One region of the Mitsuaria sp. BK037 genome, then DNA from elsewhere that is predicted to be linked to it. Evidence: riboswitches for the same ligand, from Rfam matches in the RefSeq annotation. Region 1 holds a riboswitch; the other holds the start of a gene.
The links. Region 1 has a riboswitch for cobalamin ahead of FHT37_RS08970 (TonB-dependent receptor domain-containing protein). Riboswitches for the same ligand answer to the same signal wherever they lie in the genome.

Region 1 (5,391 bases):
CGCGGCGCGATAGGCCTCGGCATCGAGCTCACCGCGCTTGAAGGCCGCGCGCGCCGCGCGGATCGCCGGCGTCTGCGGGAACGAGCCGATCGTGGTCGTCGGGAAGGCGGGCAGGCGCAGCCGCTCACGCTGCGCGGCCTGGCGCCGCGGGAACGGGGACGCGCGCCGGTCCGCATCCGCCGGCAGCGCCGCGACGCGCCGGGCGATGTCGAGCCGGCGCACGCGCGGACTCGCCAAGCGCGAGGCGCGCGCCTGACGCGCCTCGATCAGCGCATCGGCCACCGCCGCCTCGTCGCCCCACAGCGCGCGCTTGAGCACGCGCAGCTCCTCCAGTTTCTCGACCGCGCCGGCCAGCCACGGCCGCACGTCGGCATCGACCACCGGGTCGTCGCGCAGGCTCATCGGCACATGCAGCAGCGAGCACGACGCCGCCAGCCACAGCCGCCCGCCGCGCAGCTCGCGCACCTCGTGCACGGTCTCGAGCGCCGCGTCCAGATCGGCGCGCCAGACGTTTCGGCCATCGACGATGCCGACCGACAACTCCCGGTCCAGCGGCAGCGTCCGCGCGACGTCCAGCAGCTCACCGGCGGCGCGCACCGCGTCCACATGCAGCCCGGCCACCGGCAGCCCGCAGGCGAGCGCCAGGTTGCCCGCCAGCGGCGAGAAGTAGCTCGCCAGCAGCACCTGCTGGTCGACCTGGCCGAGCCGCTCGTAGGCTCGGCGCAGCGCGTCCTGCCAGGCCGGCGCCAGGTCCAGGCCGAGGATGGGCTCGTCGAGCTGCACCCAGGTCACGCCGCGCGCCGCGAGCTTCACCAGCAGCTGCTCGTACACCGGCAGCAGGCGGTCCAGCAGCGCGAGGCGGTCGAAGCCCGCCTCCTTGCTCTTGCCCAGGAACAGGAAGCTCACCGGCCCGAGCAGTGCGGCCTTGGGACTCGCCGGGAGCGCGATCGCCTCGTCGACCTCGGCCAGCAGTCGGTCGGCATGGAGCGTGAAGGCGGTAGCGGCGTCGAACTCGGGGACGAGGTAGTGGTAGTTCGTGTCGAACCACTTGGTCATCTCCAGCGCCGCAGCGCCCTCGCCCGCCGAAGCGCCGCAACCGCAGGCCTCGCCGTGCTCATGCGCCGCCACGCCCCGCGCCATGGCGAAGTAGCGCCGCAGCGGCGACTCCTCGCCGGTGAAGCCGAAGCGTGCCGGCTCGCAGCCGAACAGCTGGATCAAGTCGGCGACCTGGTCGTAGAGCGCGAAGTCGCCCACGGTGACGTGGTCCAGCCCGGCGCCGGCTTGCAGGCGCCAGTGCCGGGCCCGCAACTCGGCGGCGACGCCCTGGAGCGCCGCCTCGTCGATCTCGCCGCGCCAATGGCGCTCCAGGGCGAACTTCAGCTCGCGGTTGGCGCCAATGCGGGGAAAGCCCAGCACATGAGTCCGAATCATGTTGTTCTCGTCGAAATTGAATGGGATTCGGAATGTTCGCCGCGAGCGCACTATGATTCAAACGAAAGTTTTTCGTCTTCGTCATTAGGTTCGCTCATGCAAACACCTCTGGAGCTGCGCCACCTACGCACGCTGCTGGCCCTGCGCGAGGCGGGCAACCTCTCGCGCGCGGCCCAGCTGCTGAACCTCACGCAGTCGGCGCTGTCGCACCAGCTCAAGGGGCTGGAGGACCATTACGGCACCGAGCTCTTCGAGCGCAAGTCCTCGCCGCTGAGCTTCGGCGTGGCGGGGCAGCGGCTGCTCAAGCTCGCCGAGCTGGTGCTGCCGCAGATCGACGAGGCCGACCGCGACGTGCGCAAGCTGGTCGAGGGATCGGCCGGACAGCTGCGGATCGCGGTCGAGTGCCACACCTGCTTCGACTGGCTGATGCCGGCGATGGATGCCTTCCGTGAGCGCTGGCCGGAGGTCGAGCTCGACATCGTGTCGGGCTTCCAGGCCGATCCGGTGGGGCTGCTGCACCAGGACCGCGCCGAGTTGGCGATCGTCTCGGACGTGGACGCGGAGGAAGCGGGCGTCGCGGTGCATCCGCTGTTCAGCTTCGAGATCGTGGCGCTGCTGCCCAAGGGGCACCCGCTGCTGGCCAAGCCCTGGCTGGAGGCCGAGGACTTCGCCGCGCAGGCCTACATCCATTACCCGGTGCCCGACGAGATGCTGGACCTGGTGCGCAGCGTGCTCAAGCCCGCCGGCGTGACGCCGCCACGCCGCACCAGCGAGCTGACGGTGGCGATGCTGCAGCTGGTCGCGAGCGGGCGCGGCTTCGCGGCACTGCCGCTGTGGGCGGTCGAGGGCTACCTGGCGCGGGGCTACGTGGCGCGCCAGCGCATCGGGCCATCGGGCCTGACCGGCCGGCTCTACGCGGTGAGCACCGGGCGGCTGGCGGCCAAGCCCTTCCTGGCCGATTTCGTGCGGATCATGCGCGAGACCTCGCTGGTGAACCTGGGCGGCGTGAGCCTGTTGTGAGCGCGCGCCGAACCGGTGAGGCCGGTGAGGCCGGCGGCGTGCCGAGCGCCCCGCCCCGTGGTCAGGCCCGGATGCGGCATCGGCGCCACGGGGCCGCCGCTATGATGCCGCCCGTTGGTGCTCGCGCCCGGCCCTCCGCCGGCGCAGTTCAACGGGAATCAGGAAGGGTCGCCCGCCCGCGGCCACGGCCCCAACCTGAGCTGCCCCCGCAACGGTAAGCGGAAGGCGCGCCCCGGCCGACGCCGTCGCCCCCCGATGGCATCGGCCCCAGCGGCGCGCGACTCGTGGCTGGATCCACTGGACGGTCGTCCGGGAAGGCACCACGGGTTCGTTCTTCCGACAGCCCGGATACCGGCCAACAGGCGGACCCATCGCCCCGTGATGGGTCCATTCCGCATGCGGCCGCGGGGAAGCGGCCGTCTGCCGCCGCTTTGTGATTCCGACATGCAAGCCTCCCGTCCCCGCGCCGCGCTGCGCGCCGTTGCCCGTGCCGCGCTGATCGCCGCACCGGTCCTGTCCACCGTCCCCTCCGTCGCCGTCGCGCAGTCCTCGCTCGACCCGGTCATCGTCATCGGCACCCGTGAGGCGCAGCCGCTGAGCCGCAGCGTCGCGGACGTCGTGCTCATCGACGCCGACACCCTGCGCGACAGCGGCGCCGGCAGCGTCGCCGACGTGCTGCGCCGCTACGCCGGCCTGCAGCTGGCGGCCAACGGCGGTCCCGGCCAGACGGCGGGCTACTTTCTGCGCGGCGCCAACACCAGCGCCACGGTCGTGATGATCGACGGCGTGCGGGTCGGCTCGGCGACGCTGGGCCAGGTGTCCTTCGAGGCCATGAGCCTGGCCAACATCGAGCGCATCGAGGTCCTGCGCGGTCCGGCCTCCGGCCTGTACGGCGCCGATGCGGTCGGCGGCGTGATCCAGATCGTCACCCGGCAGGGCCAGGGCCCGCTGGACCTGCGTGCCGGTGCGGCCGTGGGCGAATACGGCTCGCGCCAGGGCGACGTCTCGGTCAGCGGCGCGCGGGCCGGTTTCGACTACGCAGCCAGCCTCAGCCGCGACACCAGTGACGGCACGACCGCGATCCGCGGCGACCGCGGCAACAGCTCCTACAACCCGGACAAGGACGGCTTCACCCGCACGGTGGCGTCGGCCCGGCTGGGCTTCACGCCGGCCGAGGGCCACCACATCGGCGTCAGCGCGACGCAGAGCCGCCTGAACGCGCAATACGACAGCGCGACTTTCGACGACCAGTTCGTCGCGCATCCGGAAGGCGACTTCCGCAACCGGCTCAAGACGCGCCAGGCGGCGCTCGACTACCGCGGCACGCTCTCGCCGATCTGGACGACGACGCTGCAGTTCGCGCGCGGCACCGACGACTCGGTCAGCGGCCTGACCGACGCGACGCGCTTCAAAACCACCCGCGACCAGGCGACCTGGCAGAACGCGCTGCGCCTGGCGCCGGACCAGCAACTGGTGCTGGCCTACGAGCGCCTCGAGGAAAAGGCGGACGGCGTCACCAGCGACACGCTCAAGCGCACCAACAACGCCTACATCGCGGGCTACAGCGGCCTGTTCGGCCCGGCCGCCCTGGAGGCCAACCTGCGCCGCGACGAGAACTCGGTCTACGGCGACAACACCACCGGCAGCCTGGGCGGCAGCATCGCGCTGAGTCCGACGCTGAAGCTGCGGGCGCTGGCTGGCAAGACCTTCCGCGCGCCGACCTTCAACGACACCGACTTCCCCTTCTACGGCCACCGCGACATCCGTCCCGAGCAGGGCCGCAGCGCGGAGATCGGCCTGAACTGGCGCTCCGGCGCGAGCAGCGCGTCGGCGACGGTCTATCGCAACAAGGTCAAGGACCTGATCATCTACAACCCCGATCCGGCCCTGTGCCCGCCGGCACCGGACTTCGCCTTCGGCTGCGCGGCCAACGTCGGCCGGGCCAAGCTCACCGGCGCGACGCTGACCGGCGCGCACCGCATCGGCAACTGGAACCTGGCCGCGAACGTGGACTTCCTCGATGCGAAGGACACCGACACAGGCGCGCGGCTGATCCGTCGCGCGGCGCACCAGGAAAGTGTCTCCGTCGATTACGACACCGGCGCCTGGAGCGCGGGGGCGACGCTGACCGACATCGGCAAGCGACCGGACATCGGCGCCACGCTGGGCGGCTACGCACTGCTCGACCTGCGCGCCAGCTGGCGCTTCCTGCCGCAATGGCGCCTGGAGGCCAAGGTCCTCAACGCGGCGGACCGCGATGTCGAGCCGGTCTACGCCTACCAGGGCCTCGGCCGCCAGGCCTGGGTCGGCGTGCGCTATGACATAAAGGGCTTCTGAGCCGGGCCCTCCATGCGGCATGGGCGCCAGCGGTGAGCTGGCTGTCCATGCGCGCTTCGGAGGCCCGACTGGCGGCGACACGTCGCCAAGTCTCACCGTCCTTGTTCATCAAGGCGCGGGACACGTACAGGAAGTCTTCGGCGCTCACGCTCATGGCAACTCTCCGGGACTGGATGCGGCCTGGTCGTTCAGGCCGCCGAGCGGCCGCAGAAGCTGACCATGAAGAAGCCCTTCAGCAGGTCCTGGTCGGCGAGGCGGGAGAGAAATCGCTCGTCCCAGGCCAGCGACCGCTTGGGACTCATGTCGAGGGGCACGACATACATCGCCCCGGCGGCGACATCCTCCACGCAGGTGATGTCCAACCAGGGGGGCCCGGCCAGGCGCAGCGAATGGCGCCGGACGAAGCGCGCGGCGCGCTTCAGGATCAGCCGCACGTAATCCACCGAAGCGCCGTGATGCGCCAGCACGCGCCTGAGTTCATTCGGCATCTCGTGCCAGTCCGCATCCTCGCATCGCGCTTCGAGGCCGTCGTCGGCCATCGCCCCGAAGATCGTGCTGGGGAACCGCAGCGCCCTCGACAGGTCCTCGATGCCCGTCCCCTCG
Region 2 (5,391 bases), on a different contig from region 1:
GTTGCGCTGGCCGACCATGATCACCTGCGGGTCGGCGCGGACGATGAACTCGGGATTGAGCTTGGGGAAGGGCCCGAGTTCGGCCGGGATGATGTTCTTCGCGCCGAGCCGGGCGAGGATCTCGCCCATGAAGGACGCGGTGCCGGCGCCATAGGGCCCGGCGTCGACCTCGTAATAGACGCTCAGCCCGCGCGCGGCCGGCGGCAGCGTGGCGGCGCTCTGCGCGATGTGGCCGTCGACCCGGTTCCACAGGCGGCGCGCGTCGTCCTCCTTCCCCAGGAGACGGCCCATCTTGCCCAGCACCCGCTGGACGTCGTTCATGCTCTTGGGTTCCAGCGCCACGACGCGCAGACCCAGGCCTTCCAGGCGATCAATGACGCGCGCCGAAACGCCGGCCACGACGACGTCGGGCTTGAGGGCGACCAGGGCCTCGATGCTGGTGTCGTCCAGGCCACCGAGCCGGGGCAGCTTCTGCACGCTGGCGGGGAAGTTGGAGAAGCGGTCGACGCCCACGACCTTGGCGCAATCGCCCAGCTCGCAGATGGTCTCGGTCAGCGAAGGCAGCAGGCTGACGATGCGCCGCGGCACGTCCGGCAAGGTCACCGTGTGACCGCGGTCGTCCTGGATCGTGATCGGCGCGGCGACCGCCGCAGTCGCGGTCAGCACCAGTGTGGCCAGCGACAGTGCGGTCCGGGCCACCGCCCGCCACGACCGCGCGTTGCGGCGCAGCGCCGGCGCGTCCTCGGCGCGGCGCAGGGGTCCCATCGACTTCATCGCTTGTTCTCCTCGTTGTCCGTGGCGTCGACGCGCCCGCGGGCGGCCGCCTCGTTGTCGTCCTGGTCCTCGTCGAGCGGCGCGACCGGACGCGTCCACGGTTGACCGGCCACCATCAGCGTCAGCTCGCCGCACTGCCGCGCGACCTGCTGGTTGAGCCGGCCCAGTTCGTCCACGTAGGCGCGCACCTCGCGGCCCATCGGCATCACGCCCCATCCGACCTCGTTGGACACGAAGATCACCGGCGAGGCCAGCGTCGGCAGCAGGCGCCGCAGTTCGGCGCATTCGGCGCGCCAGTCGTCCAGGCGCGGCGCGCCGGCCATCGGCATCAGCCAGTTGGTGAGCCACAGCGTCAGGCAGTCGACGACCAGCAGCCGCTGGGGCGATGCCGCCGCCCGCAGCGCCTCGCACAGTTGCAGCGGCGCCTCGACGGTGTCGAAGCCGGCCGGCCGGTCGGCGCGGTGGCGGGCGATGCGCTCGCGCATCTCGTCGTCATGGGCCTCGGCGGTCGCGACCACCGTGACCCGATGGCCCGGCGTGCGCGCCCAGCGCAGCGCGAGGCGCTCCGCATGGCGCGACTTGCCGCTGCGCTGGCCGCCGACGATCAGGTGATGAGCAGGCATCCGGGGCTCCGGGGCGAAGGGGAAGTGCGGACCTTACCGCGAGGGTCCGCGCGGTGGGGGACGGGAGTCGAGGCGGGCAGCGCTCACAGCGTCGGCGCGTAGCGCAGCATCACGAACCAGGTCCGGCCCGCCTGGTTGTAGAAGTTCGCCGTCTGGTACTGGCGGTTGAACGCGTTGTCGACGTTCAGCTGCAGGCGCCAGTCCTTGGCGAACGCGAACTGCGCGTCCAGGTTGAGCAGGCCGTAGCCGCCGAGCCGGGTCTTGTTGGCGGCGTCGTCGAAGCGCTCACCGGAACCGACCAGGTTCGCGCCCAGCGTCCAGGCGCGCAGCGTCGTCTCGGCGCGCAGCGTGCCGAAGCGCTTGGCGCGGCGCTGCAGCTGGCGGCCGGTGTTGGCGTCGGTCGGGTCGAGGAAGTCGGCGGTGGCGCTGAGCTTGACCGCGCCCAGGGTCGCGCCGCCCTTCAGGCTGGTGCCCTTGAGCATCGCGCGCGCGACGTTGGTGTAGCAGCCGGTCGTGGAGCGGCAGCTGCCCGCGGCGCCGAAGGCGATCAGGTCGCTGACGCGGTTGCGGAAGGTGGTGATGGCGAAGTCCAGGTCGCCCTGGGTCCAGGCCAGGCCGGCCTCGCGGTTGTGGCCGCGTTCCGGCCGCAGTTCCGGGAAGCCCCGGCTGGTGTCCGGGCCGTAGACGCTGCCGCGGTGGAACAGCGTCGGCGCGCGGAAGGCGTTGCCGGCCGAGGCCGTCACCCGCCAGCCGCCACCGAGCCGGTAGCCGGCCGCCAGGCTGCCGGTGTCGATGCCGCCGAACTCGCTGTCGTCGTCGTGGCGGCCGTGCGCCTGCAGGCTCAGCGCGCCCAGCGTGCCGAGGTAGCTCAGGCCGACCGCGTTCTGGCTGCGCGTGCCGGCGCCGCCGCCGACCAGGTCGGCGTTGACGAGGCGGTCCTCGCGCCGCTCCAGCACGCCATTGAGCTGGTGCGCGGCATTGATCTGGTAGAAGCCCAGCAGCGAAGCGCTGCGGATGCGGGTTCTGGTCAGGTAGGGGGCGCTGGGGCGCGTCTCGTAGTTCTCTTCGGACTGGCCGACGGAGAGCTGCGTCGACAGCGCCTGCGACCAGACCGACTTCAGGCTGAGCTTGGCGGCGATGGATTCGGTGATGCCGCGGTCGTCGGCGTTCTTGCCGGCGTCGTAGCCGACGTCGCTGCGGCTCTTCAGGCCGAGCAGCTCCAGGCGCTGGCCCTCGGCGATGCGGCCGCCCAGGCGCAGGCTGCCGTTGTAGTTGCGCCAGCCGTCCTTGTCGGCATTGAAGCTCCTGCTGGTCGTGAGGCCGTAGGCGTTGAAGCCGGTGCCGCGGTCGACGGCCAGCGAGCCGGCGTAGTCGAAGTCCGCATTGCCGCCCAGCAGCGAGACGTCGGCCTTGACCTGGCCAAGGTTGCCGCCGCCGACGCCCAGGTCCAGCTGCGGCCGGCCGCTGCCCTGGCGCGTGAAGATCTGCACCACGCCGCCGATGGCGTCGGAGCCGTACAGCGCGCTGGCCGGGCCCTTGAGCACCTCGACGCGATCGATCAGCGAGACCGGCAGGTTCTCCCAGCGCGCGCCGCCGGTGGACTGGCCGTCGATGCGCACGCCATCGATCAGGACGACGGTGTGGCGGGTCTCGGCGCCACGGATGAAGACGGAGGTGGTGTTGCCCGGCCCGCCGTTGTTGGTCATCTGCAGGCCGGCGACGTTGCGCAGCAGCGCGGCGACGTTGCCGAAGCCCTGGCGCTCGATGGTGTCGCGGTTGATGACGGTGAGGTCGGCGGCGATGTCGCCCAGCCGCATCGGGCTGCGCGAGCCGGTGACGGTGACCTCGTCGAGCCGGCTCGCGGGAGCGGTGGCGTCTGCCGAGGAAACGTCCGGGGTGGAGGGGGGCGCGGACTGCGCGAAGGCCGTGGCGGCGAGCGCCAGCGGCGTGAAGGCGAGCAGCGAGCGGGCACCGGCGCGCGCGCGCGAAACGAACGGAAGCATGAGAACGGACCAACGACGGGTTCAGGGCCCTGCTCACCCGCAGGACGTCTGAGGAACGATGCCGCCGGCTGCGTCGTCGATCCGCCAGCGGGCGGGTCGGGATCGGCTGGCGGGCACCACCTGTTGGCCGGTATCCGGGCTGGTGGCCGCTGCCTGTGTCCTTCCCAGCGCGGACGCGCCAGTGGACATGGGGACAGGCAGTGCCGGCGGCGTGCCGGGTCCTTCGTCAGGATCCGGGGCGCGCGGCCGGCGGCCACTTACCGTTGCGGGGACAGCTCAGGTTGGCTCGCGCATCGGCGATGCGCCCGCTTCCTGATTCCCGTTTAACTGCACGGACGCAATGTCCGCGCGAGCACCAACGGCGCGCATTCTAGCGAGGTGTTTCCGCCTCGCCGCGTCTGGGCAGTGGCTGGAGCGCGCCATCGCCGACCATCGCGGGCGCCTTCTTGCCGGGCTTGGTCGTCGGCTTGGGCGGCAGCGACGGGTCGGGCGACTTCGGCAGCTTGGGCTTCTTCTTGGGCGGCTGCTTCGGATCCTTGGGCTTGGGCTTCTTCGGATCGGCGGGCTTGGAGGGGCGCGTCGACGCCTTCGGGGGCCGGGGCTCGATCGAGCCATCGATGCCGGCGGCGGCGGGTGCGGGCGATTGCCCCGCGAGGCGTTCGCGTTCGCGCTGCCGCGTTGCGAGCTCGCGGGACTCGTCGGCGGCGCGCTTTCGGGCGGCGGCGGCCTCCTTCGGATCGACGCGGTCCTGCGGCAGGTCCAGCGCCTGCGACGGGCCTTCGGGGCAGGGGCTGTCGCGCAGGTCCAGGCCCTGCGGGCCGCAGCGGTAGTAGCCGAAGGTGCGTTCCTGCGCGGGCTTGGGCTTGGCGCTCTCGGGCTGCGCGTGCGCCGCGCCGAACATGAGGACCAGCACAACAGTCATCAGGATCGAGGGGGCGCGCGTCGGCATGTCAGGCTCCGGAGGTCGGGGGAACGGGATCGGGCACGGGGGGAGTGGACGTCGCCGGCGTGGCGGCGGCCGACGCCCCCGTCGGTGGGACGCCAGGTTTCGGCGGCAGGTGGGCGGGGCGGGGCGGCTTGGGTCTGGGCGGCTTGGCATGCAGCAGCGCCACGGCCTTGGCCATGTCGCCGGCGGTCATCAGCTTGAAGGCCTCGAAGGACTTGGCGATGCTGTCCTCCACCGCCTGGCGCTCCGCCAGCGGCGGCTTGCGCAGCACATAACCGGCGACCTCGCCCTTGTGGCCCGGGTGGCCGATGCCCAGCCGCAGGCGCCAGAAGTTCGCGCTGCCCAACTGGGCCTGCATGTCCTTCAGGCCGTTGTGGCCGGCGTTGCCGCCGCCCTGCTTGAGCTTGAGCTCGCCCGGCGCGATCTCGAGCTCGTCGTGGATCGCCAGGATCTCCTCCGGCGCGATCTTGAAGAAGCGCGCCAGCGCCGCCACCGACTTGCCGGAGAGATTCATGTAGGTCATCGGCTGCAGCAGCCAGATCGGACCGGCGGCGCCCGGCGCATCGTTGACGCGCGCCACCAGGCCGAAGTACTTGGTGTCCAGCTGCGGCGTGACCTTGAGGCCGCGCGCCAGCGCGTCGATCCACCAGAACCCGGCGTTGTGCCGGGTGTCCTCATATTCCGGGCCGGGATTGCCCAGGCCGACAAAGAGACGAATCATGGGGAGGAATTATCAGCGTCGAGCCCAAATGCAGAAGGCCCCGCAAGCGGGGCCTTCTTCGGGGCGATGGACACGCGCCTCGTCGGCTGCATGCCCGTCGCAGAGGAAGAAATTACTTCTTCTTCTTTTTCTTGTCGTCCGCGGCCGGAGCGGCGGCCACCACGATCTCTTCCACGACCGGGGGCACCGGGGTGGCGACGACCGGGTTCGGCTTGCCGTGGGTGACGACCTTGATGTGATCGGCCAGCTTCAGGTCGTTCACATGGATCGAGTGACCCATCGTCAGGTTGCTCAGGTCCACTTCGATGAACTCGGGCAGCTGTT

Region 2: another riboswitch for cobalamin. It lies ahead of FHT37_RS23395 (TonB-dependent siderophore receptor); the one in region 1 lies ahead of FHT37_RS08970 (TonB-dependent receptor domain-containing protein).

What each region holds. Positions count from the first base shown of each region.
Region 1 covers NZ_JACHYS010000001.1:2,166,206-2,171,596, forward strand. Annotated here, with positions in the region: gene metE (5-methyltetrahydropteroyltriglutamate--homocysteine S-methyltransferase) at 1-1,431, opposite strand, end outside; gene FHT37_RS08965 (LysR family transcriptional regulator) at 1,528-2,451, shown strand; cobalamin riboswitch at 2,550-2,826, shown strand; gene FHT37_RS08970 (TonB-dependent receptor domain-containing protein) at 2,896-4,788, shown strand; gene FHT37_RS08975 (hypothetical protein) at 4,977-5,391, opposite strand, start outside.
Region 2 covers NZ_JACHYS010000004.1:543,974-549,364, forward strand. Annotated here, with positions in the region: gene FHT37_RS23385 (ABC transporter substrate-binding protein) at 1-774, opposite strand, end outside; gene cobU (bifunctional adenosylcobinamide kinase/adenosylcobinamide-phosphate guanylyltransferase) at 771-1,397, opposite strand; gene FHT37_RS23395 (TonB-dependent siderophore receptor) at 1,481-3,400, opposite strand; cobalamin riboswitch at 3,508-3,775, opposite strand; gene FHT37_RS23400 (hypothetical protein) at 3,771-4,349, opposite strand; gene pth (aminoacyl-tRNA hydrolase) at 4,351-5,067, opposite strand; gene FHT37_RS23410 (50S ribosomal protein L25/general stress protein Ctc) at 5,180-5,391, opposite strand, start outside.